4 regions of the Streptomyces bullii genome follow, and region 3 is predicted to be linked to each of the others. Evidence: riboswitches for the same ligand, from Rfam matches in the RefSeq annotation. Region 3 holds a riboswitch; each other region holds the start of a gene.
What was found. Region 3 has a riboswitch for cyclic di-AMP ahead of ACFPZJ_RS34620 (M23 family metallopeptidase). Riboswitches for the same ligand answer to the same signal wherever they lie in the genome.
Positions count from the first base shown of each region.

Region 1: it holds a riboswitch for cyclic di-AMP, as region 3 does, so the genes downstream of both, ACFPZJ_RS22475 (transglycosylase family protein) here and ACFPZJ_RS34620 (M23 family metallopeptidase) in region 3, are expected to answer to the same signal.
Region 2: it holds a riboswitch for cyclic di-AMP, as region 3 does, so the genes downstream of both, ACFPZJ_RS31255 (transglycosylase SLT domain-containing protein) here and ACFPZJ_RS34620 (M23 family metallopeptidase) in region 3, are expected to answer to the same signal.
Region 4: it holds a riboswitch for cyclic di-AMP, as region 3 does, so the genes downstream of both, ACFPZJ_RS17495 (C40 family peptidase) here and ACFPZJ_RS34620 (M23 family metallopeptidase) in region 3, are expected to answer to the same signal.

Region 1 covers NZ_JBHSNY010000007.1:436,505-442,192, reverse strand. Annotated here, with positions in the region: gene ACFPZJ_RS22475 (transglycosylase family protein) at 173-850, opposite strand; cyclic di-AMP (ydaO/yuaA leader) riboswitch at 855-1,026, opposite strand; gene ACFPZJ_RS22470 (transglycosylase family protein) at 1,232-2,224, opposite strand; gene ACFPZJ_RS22465 (cytochrome P450 family protein) at 2,370-3,677, opposite strand; gene ACFPZJ_RS22460 (nucleoside triphosphate pyrophosphohydrolase) at 3,833-4,834, opposite strand; gene ACFPZJ_RS22455 (SurA N-terminal domain-containing protein) at 4,921-5,568, opposite strand.
Region 2 covers NZ_JBHSNY010000012.1:128,709-134,396, reverse strand. Annotated here, with positions in the region: gene ACFPZJ_RS31270 (ABC transporter ATP-binding protein) at 1-242, opposite strand, end outside; gene ACFPZJ_RS31265 (LolA family protein) at 276-1,493, opposite strand; gene ACFPZJ_RS31260 (polyprenyl synthetase family protein) at 1,800-2,810, opposite strand; cyclic di-AMP (ydaO/yuaA leader) riboswitch at 3,375-3,532, shown strand; gene ACFPZJ_RS31255 (transglycosylase SLT domain-containing protein) at 3,536-4,330, shown strand; gene ACFPZJ_RS31250 (HAD family hydrolase) at 4,354-5,175, opposite strand; gene ACFPZJ_RS31245 (GNAT family N-acetyltransferase) at 5,418-5,688, shown strand, end outside.
Region 3 covers NZ_JBHSNY010000015.1:4,809-10,496, reverse strand. Annotated here, with positions in the region: gene ACFPZJ_RS34630 (SGNH/GDSL hydrolase family protein) at 1-663, opposite strand, end outside; partial or broken gene ACFPZJ_RS34625 (DUF6250 domain-containing protein) at 809-1,304, opposite strand; gene ACFPZJ_RS34620 (M23 family metallopeptidase) at 1,454-2,383, opposite strand; cyclic di-AMP (ydaO/yuaA leader) riboswitch at 2,388-2,549, opposite strand; gene ACFPZJ_RS34615 (alpha-galactosidase) at 2,875-4,953, opposite strand; gene ACFPZJ_RS34610 (tyrosine-protein phosphatase) at 5,124-5,688, shown strand, end outside.
Region 4 covers NZ_JBHSNY010000005.1:647,772-653,459, reverse strand. Annotated here, with positions in the region: gene ACFPZJ_RS17505 (C40 family peptidase) at 1-233, opposite strand, end outside; gene ACFPZJ_RS17500 (hypothetical protein) at 693-1,046, shown strand; gene ACFPZJ_RS17495 (C40 family peptidase) at 1,132-2,307, opposite strand; cyclic di-AMP (ydaO/yuaA leader) riboswitch at 2,316-2,488, opposite strand; gene pcrA (DNA helicase PcrA) at 2,824-5,301, shown strand; gene ACFPZJ_RS17485 (M23 family metallopeptidase) at 5,372-5,688, opposite strand, start outside.

The sequences.
Region 1 (5,688 bases), on a different contig from region 3:
TCCGGGGGATCGGCCAGCCGGTCACCCACACTGTGGACGGAACCGAGAATAAATTGTTTCCGAACGGAACAAAAGGGGGTTGTGTCCCGTGGATTTTCGGGACATGACCCCGCCCCGGCGCGTACGGGGGAACACGCACCGGGGCGGGAGACGGGGAGGGCCGCTGCTCCTCTTACTTCAGGTGCAGCTGCTGGCCCGGGTAGATGAGGTCGGCGTCCTGGACGATGTCCTTGTTCAGCTGGAACAGCTTCTCCCAGCCGCCCTTGACGTCGCGCTCGGCCGCGATGGAGCTGAGGGTGTCGCCCTCGACGACCTTGTACTCGCCGTCGCCCTTCTTGACCTTCTTGCCGGTCGGGGTGGTGACGGTCTTCTGGCTCTTCTCGGCCTGGGCCGGGCGCTCGGCGGAGCGGGAGGCCGGCTGCTGCTCGGTCTCACGGGTCTCGGTGGAACCGGTGCTCGCCGAACCGCCGTTGTACGGGGCGCTCGACAGGTTCTTGCCGCAGACCGGCCAGGCACCCTTGCCCTGGCCCGCGAGGACCTTCTCGGCGATCTCGATCTGCTGCGCCTTGGTGGCCTGGTCGGCGGTGGAGGCGTACTGGGTGCCGCCGTACGCGGCCCAGGTGGAGGCGGAGAACTGCAGGCCGCCGTAGTAGCCGTTGCCGGTGTTGATGGACCAGTTGCCGCCGGACTCGCACTGGGCGACGGCGTCCCACTCGGAGGCGGTGGCGGCGGAGGCGTTGCCGGCCGCCATCAGCGGGGCGGCGACGGCGGCGCCGGCGACACCGGCCATGGCGACGGCGCGAACGGCCCTGGACGGACGACGGTGCTTGCCCTTGCTGGAAAACAGCATGGATGGATCCCCTCACCGACGCCTGCGAGGTGAGCTGTCGGGTTCGGGCCGGTTGAGTTGCCCGGCCGCGCCCCTCACGGGACACGGCTTCACCCCCAGCCGGATCCAGCAGCCTCAACTGCCGGGCCCGGCGCCTACCTTGGGTCCCCCGCTCCTGCCTACGGCGCGTGACGCGACGACTGTTCCCATGCGGCCGCCGGCAGGATTCGGCGTGACGGCAGCAGGGGCTCGCGGCTTGCGAGCGGTCATGACCGTAGACACGCGATCCGCGGAATTTCAAAGACGATCAGGGCTTCTGAGATCTATCTCTCATCACTCTTACAAAGGACATTCAACGCAAACGGTGACCCGAACTCCCGCTGTTCTGCGGTCCGTTTCTCGCTACTCTTCTCCCGCTACGACCCCGACTTCAAGGGTCTGACCGGGGAGGATGAGGTCCGGGTCGGCGCCGACGACCTTCTCGTTCTCGGTGTAGAGAGCGCGCCATCCGCCCCTGAGGTCAAGGGAGTCGGCGATGGACCACAGACTGTCCCCGGCGCGCACGGTGTAGGAGCCGTCCACCGCGTCACGCGCGTCCGCGTCACCGCGCGAGGCATGCCGGCCCGTCGACTCTGCCGCGCGAGCGCGCTCCGCGCCCTCCTCGGCACTGGGGCCGCGATGCCGGCCGGTGGCGGCCGACCCGGTGTCGGTCAGCGCCGAAGAGCCGACGTTTCGCCCCGCGTTGTCCGCATCTTCGCTGCCGGAGTCGCCCGCGGACGTACCGTCGGCAGCCTGTGCGCCACCCTCGTCGGAGCCGGCAGACGTGCCCGACTTGGCCGATTCGTCCCCGATATCCGACGACCCGTCAGACGAAGTCGAGGGGGAGGGCGACCCGGAGGAGCCCAGGAGGCCGGAAGAGCCGGAGGAGTCAGAGGAGCCGGAAGAGTCGGACGAAGTAGAAGAGCCGGACGATCCCGAGGTGTCGCCCGCCACCCCGGTGTCGATGTCGAGCGTGGCCGAGTCCTTGTCCAGGCCGGCGAGCAGCCCGCAGGTGCGCCAGACGCCGACCCCTTGGTCGGCGAGGATTCTCTCGGCGACGGCTATCTGCTGGGAACGGCTGGCCAGGTCCGGGCTCGCGGCATAGTCGAGGCCGCCGTACGTGTCCCAGTTCTCCTGGGAGATCTGCAGGCCGCCGTAGTAGCCATTGCCGCTGTCCTGGCTCCAGGCGCCGCCCGTCTCGCAGTCCGCGACCCGGTCCCAGGTCGTTCCGTCGGCCGCGCTCGCGCCGGTCGCCCCGAGAAGCGGGATCGCGATGGCGGAGCCGGTCACTCCGGCCGCGACGAGGAGGGCCGGAGCCTGACGGGGGCGACGGTGACGACCGTTCCCGGAGAGCATACGGAGACCTTTCACGAGACAGCGGTGACCGGCACGGCGGGCTGTTCGCGGCCGCCGCGCTGATGGGTGAACGTATCGGCAGACGATCACTTGTCACAAGTTCATGCCGCGCAGATCACGTGAAGATCACAGAGGTGAGGGTGTGTCACGTTTGCGCCGATGGCGGGGACGGTCGTGCCGCTTCGGCAGGGGGTGTGAACTCCACCGGCAGGGTGCGCAGCCCGCGCATGATGAGCCCGCCGCGCCAGCGCAGATCGGCCGGGTCCGCCGCGAGCCGCAGGTCCGGGAGGCGGGTGAGGAGCGTGCCGAGCGCGGTCTGGCCCTCCAGTCGGGCGAGCGGGGCGCCCAGGCAGTAGTGGATGCCGTGGCCGTAGCCGAGGTGCTGGTTGTCGCGGCGGGAGAGGTCGAGCAGGTCGGGGTCGGCGAACCGTTCCGGGTCCCGGTCCGCGGCGGCGAGGACGACGAGGACGGGGTCGCCGGGAGCGATGTCCTGCCCGCCGATGGCCAGCGGCTGTGTGGCGAACCGCCAGGTGGCGAGCTCGACGGGGCCGTCGTAGCGCAGGAGTTCCTCGACGCCGGTCTCCAGCAGGCCGCGTTCACCGGCGGCGAGGGACTTCTGGAGCCGGTCCCGCTCGTCGGGATGGGTGAGGAGGGCGTACGTCCCGTTCCCGATCAGGTTGACGGTGGTCTCGAACCCCGCGAAGAGAAGGATGAAGGCCATGGCGGCGGCCTCGTTCTCGGTGAGGTGCTCGCCGTGGTCGGAGGCGCGGATCAGGCCGGAGATGAGGTCCTCGCCGGGGGCGGGTTCGGGCGGGAGCGCCTCGCGCTTGCGGTGGATGAGGTCGGCGAGGTACCCGCGCATCTTCTTCACCGACCGCGCGACCCCGCCCCGGGGACCGCCCTGATGGCGGATCATCATGCCCGCCCAGTCCCGGAAGTCGTCCTGGTCCTCGGGCGGGACCCCGAGCATGTCGCAGATGGCGTAGATGGGGAGCGGGAAGGCGAACTCGTGGATGAGGTCGGCGGAGCCGGTGGGAGCGAACCGGTCGATGAGCCGGTCGGTCAGCTCCTGCACCCGCGGGGCGAACTCGGCGACGCGGCGTGGTGTGAACGCCTTGCTGACCAGCCGGCGCAGGCGGGTGTGGTCCGGCGGGTCGATGTTGAGCAGATGCGTCATCAACTCGGCCTTGCGCTCCCCGGGGATCCCGGTCTTGCCCTTGGCGTGCGCGGGCTCGTCGTGGTGCGCCGGGTTCTTGGAGAGCCGGTTGTCGGCGAGCGCCTGCTTGGCGTCGCCGTACCGGGTGACCAGCCAGGCCTCGACCCCGCTGGGGAGCCTCGTCCTGTGCACGGGGGCGTGCTGCCGGAGCCAGGCGTAGGCGGGGTAGGGGTCGGTGGCGAACTCCCAGGTGAAGAGTTCCGGGGCGGGGCTGTCGGGGGTGGGCCGGGTGGTCACTCCTCGACGGTATCCAAAGGTCGCTCCGCGGGCCGTTCCGCCCCGGCCCTCTCCCGGTCCCGCCAAGCCGCGCCGCCGCACCCGTAGGCGACCACCGCCGCCGACGACTGCCCGCGAGGGCGGCGCTCCTCAGGCGTCCACCCCCTCGGCGCTCCTCAGGCGTCCACGTCCTCGGCGGCCCGCACCGCGTCCCGGTAGGCCCGGGCCGCGGCCCGCAACGCCGCCTCCGGGTCCACGCCCTCCGCCTCGGCGCGGACGGCGAGCGCCAGCAGCTCGTAGCCGACGCCCTCGACCTGGGGCAGCGGGACGTCGAGGCCCGCCGTACGGGCGCGGGACGCCAGCTTGGCGGCGAGGGCCAGGCCCGGCTGGCCGAGGGGGATGCCCTCCGTGACGGAGGTGCGCTGCTTCTCGGCCGCCTTGGTGCGCAGCCAGTGCTCCTTGACCTCCTCCGGGGTCGTCGCCGTCTCGTCGCCGAAGACGTGGGGGTGGCGGTGGATGAGCTTGGTGACGATGCCGGCGGCGACGTCGTCGATGGAGAAGGGGTGGTCCCCGTCCTCCTCGGCGATGCGGGCGTGGAAGACGACCTGGAGCAGGACGTCGCCGAGCTCCTCGCGCAGTTCGTCGCGGTCGCCCTCCTCGATGGCCTCGACGAGCTCGTACGCCTCCTCGATGCCGTACTTCGCCAGGCCCTTGTGGGTCTGCTGTGACGACCAGGGGCATTCGGCGCGGATGCGGTCCATGACCTGGACGAGGTCGAGGAGGCGGGCGCCCGGCAGGTCGTAGGAGGCGGGGAGCAGCTCCAGCTCGGGCATCTGGACGCGGCCGGAGCCGGCCAGGCGGGCCAGGCCGTCCGTGAGGGCGGGTTCGCCCTCGCCGGTCGCCACCACGACCACCGTGCGGCCTCCCGCGCAGGCGTCGATCAGTTCCTCGGCCGTCGGGGACGCCTCGTCGACCGGTATGCCCGCCTCGCGCAGGTACGGCAGCTGCGGGTGGGCCGCGTCCGCGCACAGCACCCGGTCGGCCGCGTGCAGGGCCTGCCAGGCGGGCCAGGACAGCAGGCCGGGGGCGACGCGGTGGCTGGTGGTGAGCAGGACGATGCGGCCGGTGGCGGCGTCCGGGCCGGTGCCGGGGGTGGCTTCGGGACTCGTTGCGTTCACGGTTCGAAGCTAACCCACGGACCGACCGGGGGATCAGTTGTCCACAGGGCCGAGCCGTCCAGGGCGCCGGCGGTCAGCCCGTGTCGTCACGTCGTCCGCTGTGCCTGTGCCGCGGTGACGTCCCGGACCCACGGGGTTTTCGCGTCGACGCGGCTGCTCTTCTGGACGTCCCAGGTGCCGTAGCGGGGGTTGAGGTCGACGTTCAGTTTCTCGGAGGCCTTGGACAGGGCCTTCCAGAAGTCCGGGCGGCTGGTGTCGGTGCCGAGCTTCTCGGCGAGTTTCTGGGCCTCCAGCTGGAGGCGGAGGTTCTCGTCGAGGCGCTGCGGCGGGATGCCGTACTGCTGGAGCCAGGCCGTCTCCAGCGCCTTGGCGCCGCCCGCCTGCTGCTCCAGGCCGGTGCGCATCTGCTGGATCTCCCGCCGGGTGACGGTGACGCCCGCGTCCTGGGCGGCGCGGTGCAGCACCCGGTCGAGGACCAGGGTGTGCAGCGTGTCGCGGGTGAGGGTGCCGGTTGCGGCGATGGCCTGCTGGTACTGGGCGTCGTTCCGCACCGCCGCTCGCTGGGCGGCGCGCACCTCGTCGACCCGCCGCTCCAGCTCGGAGACGGTGATCCGCTGGCCCCCGACGACGGCCGCCGCACCGGGGCGCGCATCGTTTCCGCAGGCGGTGAGGAGGGGCGCCGCGGCGGCGATCGCGGCGGTGAGGACGAGCGCGGTGCGACGGCGGCGGTGCAAGGAAACCTCCCGAGGAGATTGTGCGACGGTGCACAAAGTCTTGCGGTGATCGATGGTAGGCAGCGGCCGAGCTCTGGCCAACCCATTCGACCAACGATTCACCACGACTTCCGGCACCGC
Region 2 (5,688 bases), on a different contig from region 3:
TGCCCGAGCACGCGCGCCGTGCCGGAGGTCGGTTCGATGAGCCCCATCAGCATGCGGATGGTGGTGGTCTTGCCGGAGCCGTTCGGGCCGAGGAAGCCGAAGACGCTGCCCGCCGGGACGGTCAGGTCCAGGCCGTCCACGGCGAGCTGTCCGCCGCGGAAGCGCTTGGTGAGCGCACGGGTGGCGATGACGCCGTCTCCGGCGCCCGCCGGGTCCGGCTCCGCGGTGGCCGGTTCGCCCATCGGCTTCCTCGATTCGTCGGCGTGCGTTCGGTGTTACTTCCCGGCGTCGGCCGCCTTCACGAGCGCGTCCTTGGTGACGGCGCCCACGTAGACCTTGCCGTCGTCCGTGATCAGGGCGTTGACCAGGCGGGTGCTGAAGACCGTGCCCGAGCCGAACTTGCCGCTGGCCTTGTCGCCGAGCGAGTTCAGGAAACCGCCGAGGTCGCCGCCGGCCTCGGCGGTGGGCAGGCCCTCGCCGCCGGTGCCGAAGGTGGCGATGGTGTTCCAGCCCTCGCCGATGGTCTTCAGGCCGTCGAGACCGCCGAGCTCCCCGGCGAGGTCGCCCTTGGACCTCGGGGCGTGCTCCGGGGCCTTGGCGGAGTGGTCGAGCTCGTCGTCCTCGGTGACCTTCGCGCCCTTGGGCGGGGTGAAGTCGAAGGTCGACGCGGCCGGCTTGGCGAAGCTGACCTGGGTGAAGCCCGCGTCGACGACGGCGGCGCCGCCGCTCGCCGGGGTCAGGGTGAACTTCAGCGGCATGCCGGTCCTCGCGTCGACCGCCACGCTGATCGCACCGACCGTGGAACCCGACTGCTTCGGCTTGATGACCAGCTTGTAGGCGTCCCGGCCGGCGACCTGCGCGGTGCCGTCGACGGTCACGGACGTGGTGCCGTCGACCGCCTTCAGGGCCTGCTCGGCGAAGTCCTCGGGGGTGGCCGGAGGCTGCCGCCTCTCGTGCGCTCCACTGCCGGCGGCCGTGCCGTGGTAGACCTCGTTGGACGCGCTGTCGTAGCCCCATACGTCCTTGCCGTTGTGGATCACGCTGTACTCGGCGGCGTTCTCCAGCAGCGACAGCTTCTGCCGGTCGGGGCCGTCGGCCGCGACGCGCAGGGTGTGCGTGCCGGAGGCGAGTTCCATGAGCTTGGCCGACGGGTCGGCGGAGGAGCCCCCGTCGTCGCCGTGCCGGGCCGCGCCGGACATCAGGCCGCTCTCCAGGCCGCCGAGGTCCGGCAGGCCGAGATCCGTGGTGATCTTCACCGTGCCGGACAGCTGCTGCACGTCCGACTCGGCGATCTTCTCTATGAGCTGCTCGGCGGTGATCTCGGGCAGGTCGGGGTCGCCGGAGTCGGCGAGCGCGGGGACGAGCCCGATCGTCGCGGCCGCCACCCCCATCACCGCCACCGGGACCACGTACCGCGCGGCCTTGCGCCGGCCCCCTCGCGGGTCGTCGGCCTCCCCGGCGGTCGTGTTGTCGTCGGATGCGTACGGTGCCATGTGTGCCCTACCTCCGTTGTCGGCGGCGGCTTTCCGTCGATGCCTCGCGTCCCCGCACCGGTTCTCCGTCGAGCCGCCATTCTCACCCGAATCGGTGAGTTGTGGTGATGTCCGTGGTTTCCATCTGACCAAATCGGCCGACCGGATTCGTCAGCCCCCGGACTCAACTCCGTGTACTGCTGCGGTATGACATGGCGCGGCGGCGCCTCCCCCGACCCGTAGGGGTCGTGCGGACGACGCCGCCAGGTCGACGGACGGCGGAGCGACGCCGAAGGCCCCGTCACGGGCACGGCGACCGGGCGGGGGCTATCCCGCGCGGTGCACCACCGCGTCGCACAGTTCCATCAGGGCCGCCTTCGCCGCGCCGTCGCGCAGGGGAGCCAGTGCGGCCCGGGCCTCCTCCGCGTACCGCACGGTGTCCCGGCGCGCCTGGTCCAGGGCCGGGTGGGCCCGCAGCCGGCGAAGGGCCTCGGCGTGGCGCTCGTCGTCGGTGAGGTCGGAGTCCAGCAGCTCGCACAGCGCGACGTCCTCGGCCAGCCCCAGCCGGGCCGCCCGCTCCCGCAGCCGCAGCACCGGGAGGGTCGCGATGCCCTCCCTGAGGTCCGTGCCCGGCGTCTTGCCGGACTCGTGGGAGTCGGAGGCGATGTCCAGGACGTCGTCCGCCAGCTGGAAGGCGACGCCGAGCCGCTCGCCGTACTGGGTGAGCACGTCCACGACCGTCTCGTCGGCGCCGGACATCATCGCGCCGAACCGGCACGACACCGCCACCAGCGAGCCGGTCTTGCCGCCCAGCACGTCCAGGTAGTGGTCGACCGGGTCACGCCCGTCCTGCGGCCCCGCCGTCTCCAGGATCTGGCCCGTGACCAGCCGCTCGAAGGCCACGGCCTGCACCCGCACCGCCTCCGGCCCCAGGTCGGCCAGGATCTGCGAGGCCCGCGCGAAGAGGAAGTCGCCGGTGAGCACCGCGACGGAGTTGCCCCAGCGGGTGTTCGCGCTGGGCACCCCGCGGCGTACGGCCGCCTCGTCCATCACGTCGTCGTGGTAGAGCGTGGCCAGGTGGGTCAGCTCCACGACCACCGCCGAGGGCACGATGCCGGGCGCGTACGGATCACCGAACCGCGCGGCGAGCATCACGAGCAGCGGCCGGAAGCGCTTGCCACCGGCCCGCACCAGATGCTGGGCGGCCTCCGTGATGAAGGGCACCTCGCTCTTGGTGGCTTCGAGCAGCCCTTCCTCGACAGCCGCCAATCCGGCCTGGACATCGGCTTCCAGAGCCTGGTCCCGCACGCTCAGCCCGAACGGCCCGACGACGGTCACGAGGGGTCTCCTGTCTGCTGGTGTCTACTGGCGGTTACACGGTTTGTCGATAGGTCGCTGCCATCACTCAAGTCAGCGTATCCGGTCACGTTTCGATCACCGCCAGCGCCCACTGTTACAGGACGGGCGGTATCGGATCACGCCCGTTATGTTTTTGATCAGTCGATAAGAACAGACATTTATCGACTTTCCAGTAAGTATCGCACCACGTCCCGGGCCGGTGCCGCGAACCCCCTCTCACCGCGCACGCATCTCCACTCACCCCGCCCGATTTGCCGCAAATGGCAAGCGAATTCCAGTAGATGGAGAATGCCCTCCGGGCTCGCGCGCAGTGAAGTAAGTCACTCACGCCTCACGCGCGTCATCACACGGCACACCGCCGTTTCACCTTCGCGGACACGCCAGTTGAACGTGGCGACCGCAAAGGATCAAGCACCCCAAATCCCCCACAGCAAGATCAACCAGCTTGAGCTGTGACATCGGCACTTGTTCCCGGCATGTGCTCTCGCATACGTTCCGGGCCTGCCGGGCGGACGCCGAATCCTGCCGCCGCCCGTGCCACCGACGACCACTTCACTCACGCACGGCAGGAGCGGGGGACCCAGGTAAGTCGCCGTACCGGTGCGTCGCGCCGGTACGGCTCGGGGTGAAGCCGCGCCCGCGGCCGGGCACCTCCCGCCCGAACCCGACAGCTCACCTCGCAGGCGTCGGAGAGGAACATCACCATGCTCGGACGAGGTAAGCACCGCCGCGTCAGAATCAATCCGCTCACCCGAGGTGTCCTGGCCGCCGGCACCGGCGGCGTGGCCCTCGCGCTCCCCCTGCTGGGCGCCACCGCCGCGCACGCCGTCCAGCCGGCCCAGACCGCGCCCGCCGCCGCGCAGTCCGCGCCCCAGGCGGCCAAGGCGCCCAAGTCCCTCACCTACACCGTGGTGAAGGGCGACACGCTCTACCGGATCGCCGACGAGTACGACGTGAACGGCGGATGGCGTCAGCTCTACAAGGACAACCGCAAGGCCGTCGGCGACGACCCGAGGGTCATCCACCCGGGCCTCGAACTGAAGGTCAGGACGGCCGAGGCGAACGCCGGCACCAAGGCGGACACCGCCAAGCCGGCCGTCGCCGCCAAGCCCGCCAAGTCCGCCACGCAGGCCGCCGGATCCGTCGCCCAGGCCACCACGGCCTCGGTGAAGACCTACGCCGACAACCTCGACGGCTGGATCCGTGAAGCGCTGGACATCATGGCGCAAAAGGGAATTCCGGGAACCTACGACGGCATCTACCGCAACATCATGCGCGAGTCGTCCGGCAACCCCCTGGCCATCAACAACTGGGACTCCAACGCCGCCGCCGGCACCCCGTCCAAGGGCCTGCTGCAGGTGATCGACCCGACCTTCCAGGCGTACCACGTGGAGGGCACGTCCTGGGACCCGTACGACCCGGTCGCCAACATCACGGCCGCCTGCAACTACGCGGCCCAGCGGTACGGATCGATCGACAACGTCAACGGCCCCTACTAGGCCGCGCCCCCGGGCCGCACGCCTCACCGGCCCCGCGCGTCGGGGAACAGTCGCTCGAGGACGACGGCGATGCCGTCGTCCTCGTTCGACAGGGTGATCTCGTCGGCGACCGCCTTGAGTTCGGGGTGGGCGTTGGCCATGGCGACGCCGTGGGCGGCCCAGTCGAACAGGGGGATGTCGTTGGGCATGTCACCGAAGGCGATGGTCCGCTCCGGGCTCAGCCCCAGGTGTTCGGCGGCCAGCGCCAGACCGGTCGCCTTGGTGACGCCGCACGGCTGGAGCTCGACGGTGCCCGGCCCCGACATGGTGACCGTCGCCAGGGACCCGACCACCGAACGCGCCGTCGCCGCCAACTCGTCGTCGGACAGGTGGGGGTGGCGCAGCAGCACCTTGCTGATGGGCGCGCACCACAGGTCCACGCGCCGCTCCACGCGCAGCGCGGGCAGCGTCGGGTGCGGCATCAGATAGCCGGGCTCGATGAGGGTGAGCCCGTCGACCCCGTCCTGGTCGACCGCCGCGTACACCTGCCCCACCTCGGCCTCGATCTTCTCCAGCGCGGTCTCGGCCAGCTCCCGGTCCAGGGTGACGGACCACAGCAGACGGTTCGCGCCGGCGTCGTACACCTGCGCGCCCTGCCCGCACACCGCGAGCCCCTCGCAGCCGAGGTCGTCCAGGAGCGGCCGCACGCGCGGCGCGGGGCGTCCTGTGACCACGAGGTGCCGGGCACCGGCGTCCGCCACCCTCGCGAGCGCGGCCAGGGACCGGTCGGAGAGGGTGTCGTCGCCGCGCAGCAGCGTTCCGTCCAGGTCGGTGGCGATGAGTGAATACGCGGTGGGAGCGGCCATGATCAGAGAATACGGACAACGCGGCGGTACGACTCATCGCCCGCCTCGCTCCCCAGGCCGCTCCCGGGAGGGGCGGTTTCCGGCATAGCCGGTTACCGGCCGGTTGAAGGTCTCTGCACCACTTGGCAACAACATGCTCCGCTACCTACCGTCGGGGCGGTCTCGGGCGGTACCTTCCATGTGTCCAGGGGGGACTTGATCGGGGGGTCAGGTTGAGCAGTGGACGCAGTGGCCGCATTCGCGTGCTGGGGCCCGAGGAGCTCGGCGAGGGGGAAAGGGAGCGCTGGCGCGAACTGCGCGCCGCTTCCGAGGCGCCGCGCAACCCGTTCATGGAACCGGAGTTCACCGAAGCCGTGGGCCGCGTACGCCCACAGGCCCGGGTCGCCGTGCTGTACGAGGGACTGGAGCCGGTCGGCTTCCTGCCGTACGAGCGGGGCCCGTTGGGGCAGGGCCGGGCGATCGGGCTCGGGGTGTCGGACTGCCAGGGCGCGGTGCTGCGCCCGGGCCTGCGCC
Region 3 (5,688 bases):
CGCCCAGTGGACGTCGTCCCGCCGGATCTCCAGGGTCCCGCGCGGCGGCAGCGGCGGCCACGGCTGTTCCGGGTCGGCCGGGACCTGCAGGCCGAGGACCTGGCCCGCGCGCAGCGCCACGCGCGTGTGCCCTTCGGGCGACAGGTGCAGCCGGTCGGCGTCCCAGGCGCGTCGGTCCTGGACGCTCCTGAGGGACCACAGATCGAGGACGGGGCAGCCGTACCGGTCGGCGATGGCCCGCACATGCCCGTTGTACGTGGCGATCTTGCCGCGCAGGTGCTTGAGCACGGGCACCCAGCGGGTGTCGAACCCGGTCGTCACCATCACGGTGCCGGCCACGGCGGCCAGCGCGGCCACCGCCCGCTCGAACCGCTCGGCCACGTCGTCCGGGTCGGTGCCGGGCCGCAGGATGTCGTTGCCCCCGGCGCAGAACGAAACCAGATCCGGGGCGAGTTCGACGGCCCTCGGGAGCTGCTCCTCAACGATCTGGTCGAGGAGCCTGCCGCGCACGGCGAGGTTGGTGTACTGGAAGTCGCCTTCGGGCCGGCGGTCCGCGAGCAGCACCGCGAACCGGTCGGCCCAGCCGACGAACGCCCCGTCGGGGCCGGGGTCGCCGACGCCCTCGGTGAAGCTGTCCCCCACCGCAACGTACGACCCGATCACTGCTTTGCTGTCACTCTTCGAATCGTCTGCCACAGCAGGACATGATTCACCTTCGAATGTGACCTACGCGACCGTAGGCAAGGGTTGACGCGCGGTGACATAAGCCACTCCCCAAGTCTTCGCCAACTCCGGAATGCTCCCGTGTTCAGGGACGTTGGGGGGCGAGCCGCCACACACGAAGACCGGCGATCCGGAAGTGGCTCCACACCGTCCGGAAGGGGAAGTGCCCGCCGGTGTACGGCTGCAGGTCCGTGCAGTCGAAGACGAGCCGCCCGTTGTTCCACCACTGGACCCGAGCCGTCGGAGACGATCCGGGGTTCGTTCAGGACCAGGAGCGGCTCGGTGTAGTCGTACACGAGGGGCCGGACTCCGGGCTCGCCGACGTAACGGCGCAGCCGGGTCGTGGTGTTGTGGTTGGCGCCGTAGCCGGAGTAGTACGTCGTCAGGTGGTCGTACTCGGCGAGCGCGCCGCCGCGCGGTGTGGCGAAGAGGTCGTCAGGGGTGCGGACGTCGGTCGCGTTCCAGAAGTTGTTGAGGTCCGAGACGCGGTCGTTGGGCCCGCCCTCGGCGACCGGTGTGGCGGTGTACTTGAGGACGTACGGCCCTTCGAGCCGTTGCCTGAACCAGACCGTCGCTCCGCTCAACAGCAAGCGCTCGCAGCGCTGTTGGCTTCACTGTGTCCCAACGACCGCGTGTGTCGATGCCTTGCCCGGCCGCGCACACACCGAAGGCCGGACCCGGGGATCGGGGTCCGGCCTTCGGTTGCGTGTCAGGCAGGTGGCTGCGTGGGTCAGCCGACGGAGACGCCGTGCGAGCGCAGGTAGGCGACCGGGTCCACGTCGGAGCCGTAGTCCGGCGTGGTGCGGATCTCGAAGTGCAGGTGCGGGCCGGTCGAGTTGCCGGTCGAACCGGACAGGCCGACCTGCTGGCCGGCGGTGACGCTCTGGCCGGCCGAGACGGACAGCGAGGACAGGTGGGCGTACTGGGCGTAGTAGCCGTCGCTGAGCTTGATGACGACCTGGTTGCCGTACGCGCCGGCCCAGCCCGCGGAGACGACCGTGCCCGCGCCCACGGCCTTGAGGGAGGTGCCGGTCGGGACGGAGAAGTCGACGCCGGTGTGGTAGCCGCTGGACCACATGCTGCCGGCCACCTTGTAGGCGGTGCCGATGCCGGCGGAGACGGGCGCGGTGTAGCCCCCGGCCGTGCCGGCGGCCTCGGTGGCCCGGCTCACGGTCGCGGTCTGCGCGGTGGAGGACTTGGCGGGCGACGACTTCGGGGCGGACGAGGACTTGGCCTTGGGCTTCGACGGCGCGGACGGCTCGGCGGACGACTTCTCCGCGCTCGCCGTCGCCTTCTTGCCGATCGACAGCTTCAGGCCGGGGTGGATGAGCGAGGGGTCGTCGCCGACGGCCTCACGGTTGTCCGCGTACAGCTTCTTCCAGCCTCCGCTGACGTTCTGGTCGTCGGCGATCTTCGCGAGGTAGTCCCCGGCCCGCACGGTGTACGTCCGCACATCCGTGGTCTTCTTCTCGGCGGCGCTCTTCCCGGCCACCGGCAGGGACTGGACGGCCTTTTCGGAAACGGACTGCGGGGTGGCGGCGTGCGCGCCGGTGGCGCCCAGCAGCGGGAGAGCGAGTGCGGCGCCACCGGTTCCGGCGACGGCGATGGAACGGGTGAAGCGCGGGGTCTTCGGACGGCGGTGCTTACCCTTCGCGGGCATGGCGAATTCCTCTCCGGCGCCTGCGAGGTGAGCTGTCGGGTGCGGACTGGAGATGCCCGGCCGCGCCGAGGCGCGACTTAACCCCAAGCCTGTTCCGGAGACCGGACCAGGCGTCGTACCTGTGGGTCCCCCGCTCCTGCCGTACACGGGTCAGTGTGTGCGGGCTCCGGGCGGCGGCAGGATTAGGCGTCCGTCCGGATCGGTGGCGAACGTAAGCGAATAAGACGTGCGGGGACAAGCGTGCGGTTGCCCGCGCACGGGGTTCAGGAGTTTTTCCGTCGACATTCCCGGTGACACTGCGTCGATTTCGGAACTCCCGATTTCCTCAAACCCCCTAGAAAGAGAGCTTGATTACGTGCACATGGCAACAACACACCGTCACGATTATGACGCTCCTCACGTGCCCCGACCCATCTCCCTTTCTATCGGGGCACGTTATACCGAAGCGCTCTATTCAGACACTTCGGCCACTTACCGCGAACCGCCGCGGGTCACCGGCGCCGCAACCGGACCGCGACGGCGTCGAGATCGCCGCGCAGTCCGGTCCGCAGCCCGTGGTGCAGCAGCACGGCACCCCGGTGGATTACTCCCGTTTCGAGGCATTCGTACGATGCCGCCGGGTCGAGGCCGCGGAGCCGCAGCGCCGGAACGGGCTCTCCGTAGTGCTGCGCCTGGAGCCAGGCCAGGACGACGGTCTCGTCGCCGTGGACGTACTGCACCGCGCCGAGTCCGCCCGTCGGGGGACGCAGCCGGTACAGGTCACCGCGCTGCACCACGGGCCGGATCTCCTTGTAGAGCGCCACCCAGCCCCGCGCCTCGGCCAGCTCCTCCTCCGTCCACTTCGTCAGGTCGCCGCCGACGCCGAGCACCCCGGCCATGGCGCTGACGAACCGGAAGCGCAGCGGGCTGGCCCGGTGGTTGAGCATGGCGTTCGGGCTGTCGGTGACCCAGGCCGCCATGACCCGCGCCGGGTGGATCTGGCTGAAGCCGTGCTGGATGGCGAGCCGGTCGAGCGGGTCGGTGTTGTCCGAGGTCCACACCTGGTCCGTCCGGCTCAGCACGCCGAGGTCGATCCGTCCGCCGCCGCCGGAGCAGGACTCGAAGGCGACGTGCGGGTGCGCCTCCCGCAGCCGGTCCAGCAGGGCGTACAGGGCGTGCACATGGTCGACCCACAGCCGCTGCGGATAGGGGTCGCCGGGCCAGCCGGCGTCGGTGAAGCAGCGGTTGAAGTCCCACTTCACATAGTCGATGGGGGCGCTGGAGAGCAGCCCGTCGAGCTGCTCCCACAGGTAGTCCCGGACGTCCTGGCGGGCGAGGTTGAGCACCAGCTGGTTGCGGAACTCCGTGCGTGTGCGCCCCGGCTGGAACTGCACCCAGTCCGGGTGCGCGCGGTACAGCTCGCTGTCCGGGTTGACCATCTCGGGTTCGACCCAGATGCCGAACTGCATGCCGAGACCGTGCACATGGTCGGCGAGCGGCTTCAGGCCCTGCGGGAAGCGGTCGGGGTTGGGCGTCCAGTCGCCGAGCCCGGCCCGGTCGCTGGTGCGCGACCCGAACCAGCCGTCGTCGACCACGAACAGCTCCACCCCCATCGCGGCGGCCCGCTCGGCGAGCGCCCGCTGCTGCTCCTCGGAGATGTCGAACTCGGTCGCCTCCCAGGAATTGAACAGCACGGGCCGGTCCCGGTCCGCGTCGGGGATGACGTAGGCCCGCTGATAGGCGTGCCAGGCGCGGCTGGCGCCGCCGAAGCCCCCGTCGCTCCACAGCCCCGCGAAGACCGGGGTGGTGTACGACTCCCCCGCGCCCAGCATCAGCAGGCCTGAGTCGTCGTGCCCGGCCCCGCCGGTGATCTGCACGCGCGCGTCCGGGAGCTGGGCGACGGCGATGCGCCAGGAGCCGGACCAGCCCAGGGCGCAGCCGTAGACCTCGCCGCGCTCCTCGGTCGCGTCCGTGTCGAGGGCGACCCACGGCAGGTGCTGGTGCCCGGTGTGGCCGCGGCGGCTGCCGATGACCTTCTCGCCGTAGGTGAGGTCCGAGCGCACCAGCCGCGACTCCGCGCCCCAGCGGCCGTGCAGCTGGGACACCCGCCAGCCCTCACGGTCGGGCAGGGTCCAGGTGGCGGAGTCGGCGCGCAGCACCTCGACGTCCGGGCCCTGGTTCTCCAGGGTCACCCAGCGCTCGACGACGTCGGTGGCGGGGCGCAACCGGTAGTGCAGCGTGACGGCCAGCCGACCGTCCCGGAAGCGGAGGCGCAACTCGCCGTCCCGCGCGCTCTCGCACCCGTCGTACGTCCACTCCGTGCCGCGTCGCTCGTCGGTGCGCACGGACAGGGCGGGGCGCACGAAGCGCGGGCCGCCCTCGACGGGGTACTCCTCGCGTCCGTCGAGCGGTGACTCGAACGGCCAGTACTCCGGCAGCGGCCGCGCGGCGAGGGCCTCGGCGTCGGCGAGCGCGATCCTGGGGCCCCAGTGCAGGTGCACCAGGTCGCCCCGGTCGGTGAGGTGGACGGCGTAACTGCTGGTCGGGCCCGAGAGAAGCCACGTACGACCGTCTTCGGAGATCTCCGGCATCAGACCCTCACAGATTCGAACAGCTGCGATCAAGCAGCAACATCATCAGGGTCGCGGGGCCATCCGGGCAACGCCTGTGGACAACTCATTGCCCCTGGCAGCCATGTCGTATCGTCGAGTGGTGCCCGTCGACGAGCCGCGTCGGCGGGTCCGAATGGGAGGGAGTCCCCGTGACGCAGCAGGTCCCGTCGACCGAGCCCGAGCTGGCCGGAGTGCGCAACTTCCGAGATGTGGGCGGGCTGCCGACCGTGGACGGCAGGCGGGTGCGGCACGGGGTGCTGTTCCGCAGCGGCCATCTCTCGCACGCGACCGAGCAGGACGCGGCCTTCCTGGCCTCCCTGGGCCTGCACACGATCTTCGACTTCCGCAACGCGGCCGACCAGAAGCTCGAGGGGCCGGACGTCGAGCTGCCGGGCGTGCGCAACATCAACCTGCCGCTGAGCGACCCCGCGGACGGCGCCGAGTTCTGGAAGATGGTCCGCGACGGCGACATCGACCAGCTGCGCCAGATCCTCGCGGACGGCAAGGGCGCGCGCCGGATGATCGCCTCGTACCGCACGATCATCAAGGAGCGCACCGCCGAGCACTCCCGGGTGCTGCACGCGCTCGCCGAGGACAGCGTCCCCGCGCTGATGCACTGTGCGGCCGGCAAGGACCGCGCGGGCCTGTCCGTCGCGGTGACGCTGCTCGCCGTGGGCGTCGAGCGCGAGGCGATCGTCGACGACTACCTGAAGT
Region 4 (5,688 bases), on a different contig from region 3:
CGGGCCGCGTCGGCCTTCTCCTTGACGCCGTTGTACTTCTCGGTGGCGGCCTCCGCCTCCTGGTACAGCGTGTCCACCCGGGACCTGACCTGTTCCGGTGACAGCTGTGGCTCGGCCTGCCCGGTCCCGTCGAAGGCGGTGGCGGTCGCCGCGCCCGCCAGGGCGATCGTGGCGGCCGTGCGGGTCGTGCTCCCGCCCATCGAGCGCTGTCTGGGCTTGCGGTGCGCTGCCACCTGGGCTCCACGTCCTTTCCGACGACCGTCCGTCCGACGACCGCCCGTCCCACGCGCGGCCGTCCGGGGCGGTCGTACGACCGTCGTGGACGGTTCGCGCGTCCGGCGACGGCCCGCACAGGGGGGAGCGGGCCGCCGCCGGACCTTCTCGGCGGTGGTGGCCGACTGCCGCCCCTGGCCCGGGCGGCGGTGGGGAGCCGGTCACCTGGTGGAGGACGCTAAACCGGGCCGTGCGGGGCGGGTGACGGCTTGCGCGGAACTGGCGTGAGCGGACCGAAAGGTGACCGTGTGCGACCGTGATCCCGTCCTGGCGCCGTCGACTTCACTCAGAGCGATGACCGATGTCCGGGAAGCCCGGCGGCCGAGTGCGGCGGAGTGCTACGGGGTGCATATATGCGCCCGCTGGGAGTGCCGGGCCGGTGCGGGCCGGGCACGGGGCCGTGATTAGGCTCCGGCCTCATGGACGTACTCATCCACCTCTTCGTCGGCCTGCACATCGTCGGCATCGCCGCGCTCCTCGGCGGCTTCCTCACGCAGATGAAGGCGATGGGCGAGGGCACCGCCCGCTTCAGTCCCGCGATGCTGCACGGCGCGCTGACGATGCTGGTCACCGGAGTGATCCTGGTCGGTCTCAACCAGGCCGACGACCAGTCCGTCGACAACATCAAGATCGGCGTGAAGCTGGCGCTGCTGATCGTGATCCTCGGGCTCGTCTACGTGAAGCGGGACGAGGAGAGGGCGGACAAGCGGCTGTTCGGCCTGGTGGGCCTGCTGACCACGGCGAACGTCTTCATCGCCGTGCTGTGGACCTGACCGCCTGGGGCCTGTCCGCTCCAGACGACAGGCCCCCGCGACAGGCCCCGGTCCCGCCGTCCCTCCCGGTGCCACCGCCCGGGGCTCAGGCCGGTCGCACCACGCTGTGGATCGACGACTCGCCGTCGTAGTAGACCGACTCCTCGCGGACGTACGTGCCGGGCTTGGGGGCGTGGATCATCATGCCGTTGCCGATGTAGAGCCCGACGTGGGTGATGTCGTCGTAGAAGAAGACGAGGTCGCCCGGCTGGGCCTGGGACAGGGGGACCGTCGTGCCGGCGTCGACCTGGTCGTAGGTGGTGCGCGGCAGGTCCACGCCCGCGGCCTTCCAGGCGGCCTGGGTCAGGCCGGAGCAGTCGTAGGAGTCGGGGCCGGTGGCGCCCCACACGTACGGCTTGCCGATCTGCGCGCGGGCGAAGGCGAGCGCCTTCTCGGCCTTGGTGGCGTACGAGGAGTCGGTCGAGGGGGAGGACGGCGCCGACGGCGAGGCTGAGGGCGAGGAGGTTCCCGACGAGCCGCTCTCCTGCTGCTGGGCGGCCTCCCGGGCCTGCTGCTCCGCCTGCTGCCGGGCGAGTTCGGCGGCCTCGCGGGCGGCCTCCTCCTGCTTCTCCTTCTCGATCGCCGCGAGCCGTGCCTTCTCCTCGGCGGTCAGCTTCGACAGCAGCTCGCGCGCCTCGGCGAGCTTCCGCTGCACGGTGGCCTTGGCCGTCTTCAAGTCGCTCTGCGACTCGGTGAGCGTCTCCAGGCTCTCGGCGGCCTCCTGACGCTTCCTCACCGTCTCGGACTGCTGCGCGACGTAGTCGTCGACGGCGTCCTTCTGACGGCCGGTCAGCCGGCTCATCAGCTGGGTCTGGTCGAAGTAGTCCTGCGGGGAGTCGGCGAGCAGGAACGTCGCGGTGTCCGGGGCGCCGGCGCCGGTCCGGTACTGGGCGGCGGCGAAGGAACCCAGCTCCCGCCGCGCCTCGTTGAGCTTCTCGGTGCGCTGGGCCACGTCGTCGAGGAGGGTGCCGACGCGCTTGCGCTGCTTCGCGGTCCTCTCCTTGGCCGCGTTGTACTTCTCGGTCGCCGACTCCGCCTGGCGGTAGAGGTCGTCGACCTTCTTCTCGACCTCTTCCAGGCTCGGCTTGTCGTCGGCCGAGGGGGTGGCGTCGGCCGTCTGGGACAGCAGGGCCACCGAGGTGAGGGCGGCGGTGGCCAGGGCGGGGGTGCGTATGCCTGCTACGCGCGTACCGGCAGGACGCGACTTGCGGTGCGACGCCAAGGGAGGCGACTCCTTCCGTGTTCCGCCTACCGGGTTAGCTGTCGGGTTCGGGCGGGTGCTTCGGAAGGTTTGCCCTACGGCCGGTCCCCGAAGGGAGGCGGGCCGATTCACCCCAAACGTCTCGGTTGGGTCCCCGGCTCCAGGTGCAACGGCGGCACACCGGACTCGGCGGAGGCCGCGCGGCCCGGCGACGTTCGCCGGTGGGGGTCGTGCGGCCCGACCGCACGGTAGCCAACTCGTGTGGCTTGTGTGAAGGTTGATGGGTGATATGCCCGATACATTTTCGTGACCCTGCCTTGATGGTCACGGATCGTGGTCGCCTCGGTGCGGTGTGCGCCCGGCCGGGACCTGCGTGCGGGCGGCCCGGGGTGCCGGGCACCGGCCCCGGGGTCGGCCCGCCGGGTGACCGTGGGTGACGGGGATCTCCCGGCCGGTGAGGGGCCGGGCGGGAGGTGCGGCCCCGAGTTCCCAGGGTGGCGGCGGGCTGTCGGTGCGGCGCCCTAGACTCGGAGAGCGATGAGCAGCCTCTTTGACGACAGCTTCCTGGCGGACCTCCAGGCCCCGCGGGGCCACGGGGCAGAACCCCCGCCTCCGCCCGAGGACGATCACGTACCGGAGCCGATCCCGGACGATCTGTTCGGCGGGAAGTTCGACGTGCCGCCGGACCGGGACGCGCACTACCGGGACGGTGCCGCCCGCCCGGTGGTGGACTCCGCCGCGCTCCTGGAGGGGCTCAACGACAACCAGCGCGCCGCCGTCGTGCACTCCGGCTCCCCGCTGCTCATCGTGGCCGGCGCCGGTTCCGGCAAGACCCGCGTGCTCACGCACCGCATCGCCTACCTGCTGGCCGAGCGGCACGTCCACCCGGGCCAGATCCTCGCGATCACCTTCACGAACAAGGCCGCGGGCGAGATGAAGGAGCGCGTCGAGCAGCTCGTCGGCCCGCGCGCGAACGCCATGTGGGTCATGACCTTCCACAGCGCGTGCGTGCGCATCCTGCGGCGGGAGAGCAAGAAGCTCGGCTTCACCTCGTCGTTCTCGATCTACGACGCCGCCGACTCCAAGCGCCTGATGGCGCTGGTCTGCCGCGACCTGGACCTCGACCCCAAGCGCTTCCCGCCGAAGTCCTTCAGCGCCAAGATCAGCAACCTGAAGAACGAGCTGATCGACGAGGAGGACTTCGCCGCCCAGGCCACCGACGGCTTCGAGAAGACCCTCGCCCAGGCCTACGCCCTGTACCAGTCGCGGCTGCGCGAGGCGAACGCCCTCGACTTCGACGACCTGATCATGACGACGGTCAACCTGCTGCGCGCCTTCCCGGACGTCGCCGAGCACTACCGCCGCCGCTTCCGCCACGTGCTCGTCGACGAGTACCAGGACACCAACCACGCCCAGTACGCCCTCGTACGCGAGCTCGTCGGTACCTCCGAGCACCCCGTCGACGTACCGCCCAGCGAGGACGACCTGCCGCCCGCCGAACTGTGCGTCGTGGGCGACGCCGACCAGTCGATCTACGCCTTCCGCGGCGCGACGATCCGCAACATCCTCCAGTTCGAGGAGGACTACCCGGACGCGACGACGATCCTGCTGGAGCAGAACTACCGCTCCACCCAGACCATCCTGAGCGCGGCCAACGCGGTCATCGAGCGCAACGAGTCCCGCCGTCCCAAGAACCTGTGGACCAACGCGGGCGCGGGCTCCCTGATCACCGGCTACGTCGCCGACACCGAGCACGACGAGGCGCAGTTCGTCGCCGACGAGATAGACCGCCTCACGGACGCGGGCGAGGCGAAGGCAGGCGACGTCGCCGTCTTCTACCGCACCAACGCCCAGTCCCGTGTCTTCGAAGAGGTCTTCATCCGCGTCGGCCTGCCCTACAAGGTCGTCGGCGGCGTCCGCTTCTACGAGCGCAAGGAGGTCCGGGACGTCCTGGCCTACCTGCGGGTGCTCGCCAACCCGGAGGACTCGGTGCCGCTGCGCCGCATCCTCAACGTGCCCAAGCGGGGCATCGGCGACCGCGCGGAGGCCATGATCGACGCCCTCGCCCAGCGCGAGAAGATCAGCTTCCCGCAGGCGCTGCGCCGCGTCGACGAGGCGTACGGCATGGCGGCCCGCTCGGCGAACGCCGTGAAGCGGTTCAACACGCTGATGGAGGAGCTGCGCACCATCGTCGAGTCCGGCGCGGGCCCGGCGACCATCCTGGAGGCGGTGCTGGAACGCACCGGCTACCTCGCCGAGTTGCAGGCCTCCACCGACCCGCAGGACGAGACCCGGATCGAGAACCTTCAGGAACTGGCCGCCGTGGCCCTGGAGTTCGAGCAGGCCCGCGGCGAGGACAACCCGGGCACCCTGGCCGAGTTCCTGGAGCAGGTCGCCCTGGTCGCCGACTCGGACGAGATCCCCGACGAGGAGGGCGACGGCGTCATCACGCTGATGACGCTGCACACCGCCAAGGGCCTGGAGTTCCCGGTCGTCTTCCTGACCGGCATGGAGGACGGCGTCTTCCCGCACATGCGCGCCCTCGGCCAGACCAAGGAGCTCGAGGAGGAGCGGCGCCTGGCGTACGTCGGCATCACACGCGCCCGCGAGCGGCTGTATCTCACGCGGTCCACGTTGCGCAGCGCGTGGGGGCAGCCGTCGTACAACCCGCCCTCGCGGTTCCTGGAGGAGATCCCGGCGGCGTACCTGAACTGGAAGCGCACGGGGGCCAGCATTCCCGCGCCCTCCGGGCCCGCCTCGGGAGTGGCGGCCTCGCTGTCGTCGTCCCGCTCGCGCTCGTCGGCGCAGGGCGCGTCCGGCTTCGCCACGCGCAGGGCGTCGGAGAAGCCGGTGGTGTCGCTGGCGGTCGGGGACCGGGTCACGCACGACCAGTTCGGGCTCGGCACCGTGGTCGCGGTGAAGGGCACGGGCGCCAACGCCGAGGCGACGATCGACTTCGGGGACGCCAAGCCGAAGCGGCTGCTGCTGCGGTACGCGCCGGTCGAGAAGCTGTAGGGGAGCCGCGGCTTTGTGAAGTGAGCCCCCGCTCGACAGGCGCGGGGGCCTGCCGGGGCTTGCCGCGACGTTACGTCGGGTCGAGACCGTGGCTGCGCAGCCAGGCGAGCGGGTCGATCGCCGAGCCGCCGGCCGGGCGTACCTCGAAGTGGAGGTGGGGGCCGGTCGAGTTGCCGGAGTTCCCGGAGTTGGCGATGGGCTGGCCGGCCTTGACCGCCGTACCGGAGGGGACGATGTAGCTGGAGAGGTGGCAGTACCACGTCTCCGTGCCGTCCTTCGCGGTCACGATCATCATGTTGCCGTACGCGCTGTTGTACTGCGTGCGGACGACTCCGTCGGTCGCGGCCATCACGGTCGTGCCGTAGGAGACCGGGAAGTCGATGCCGG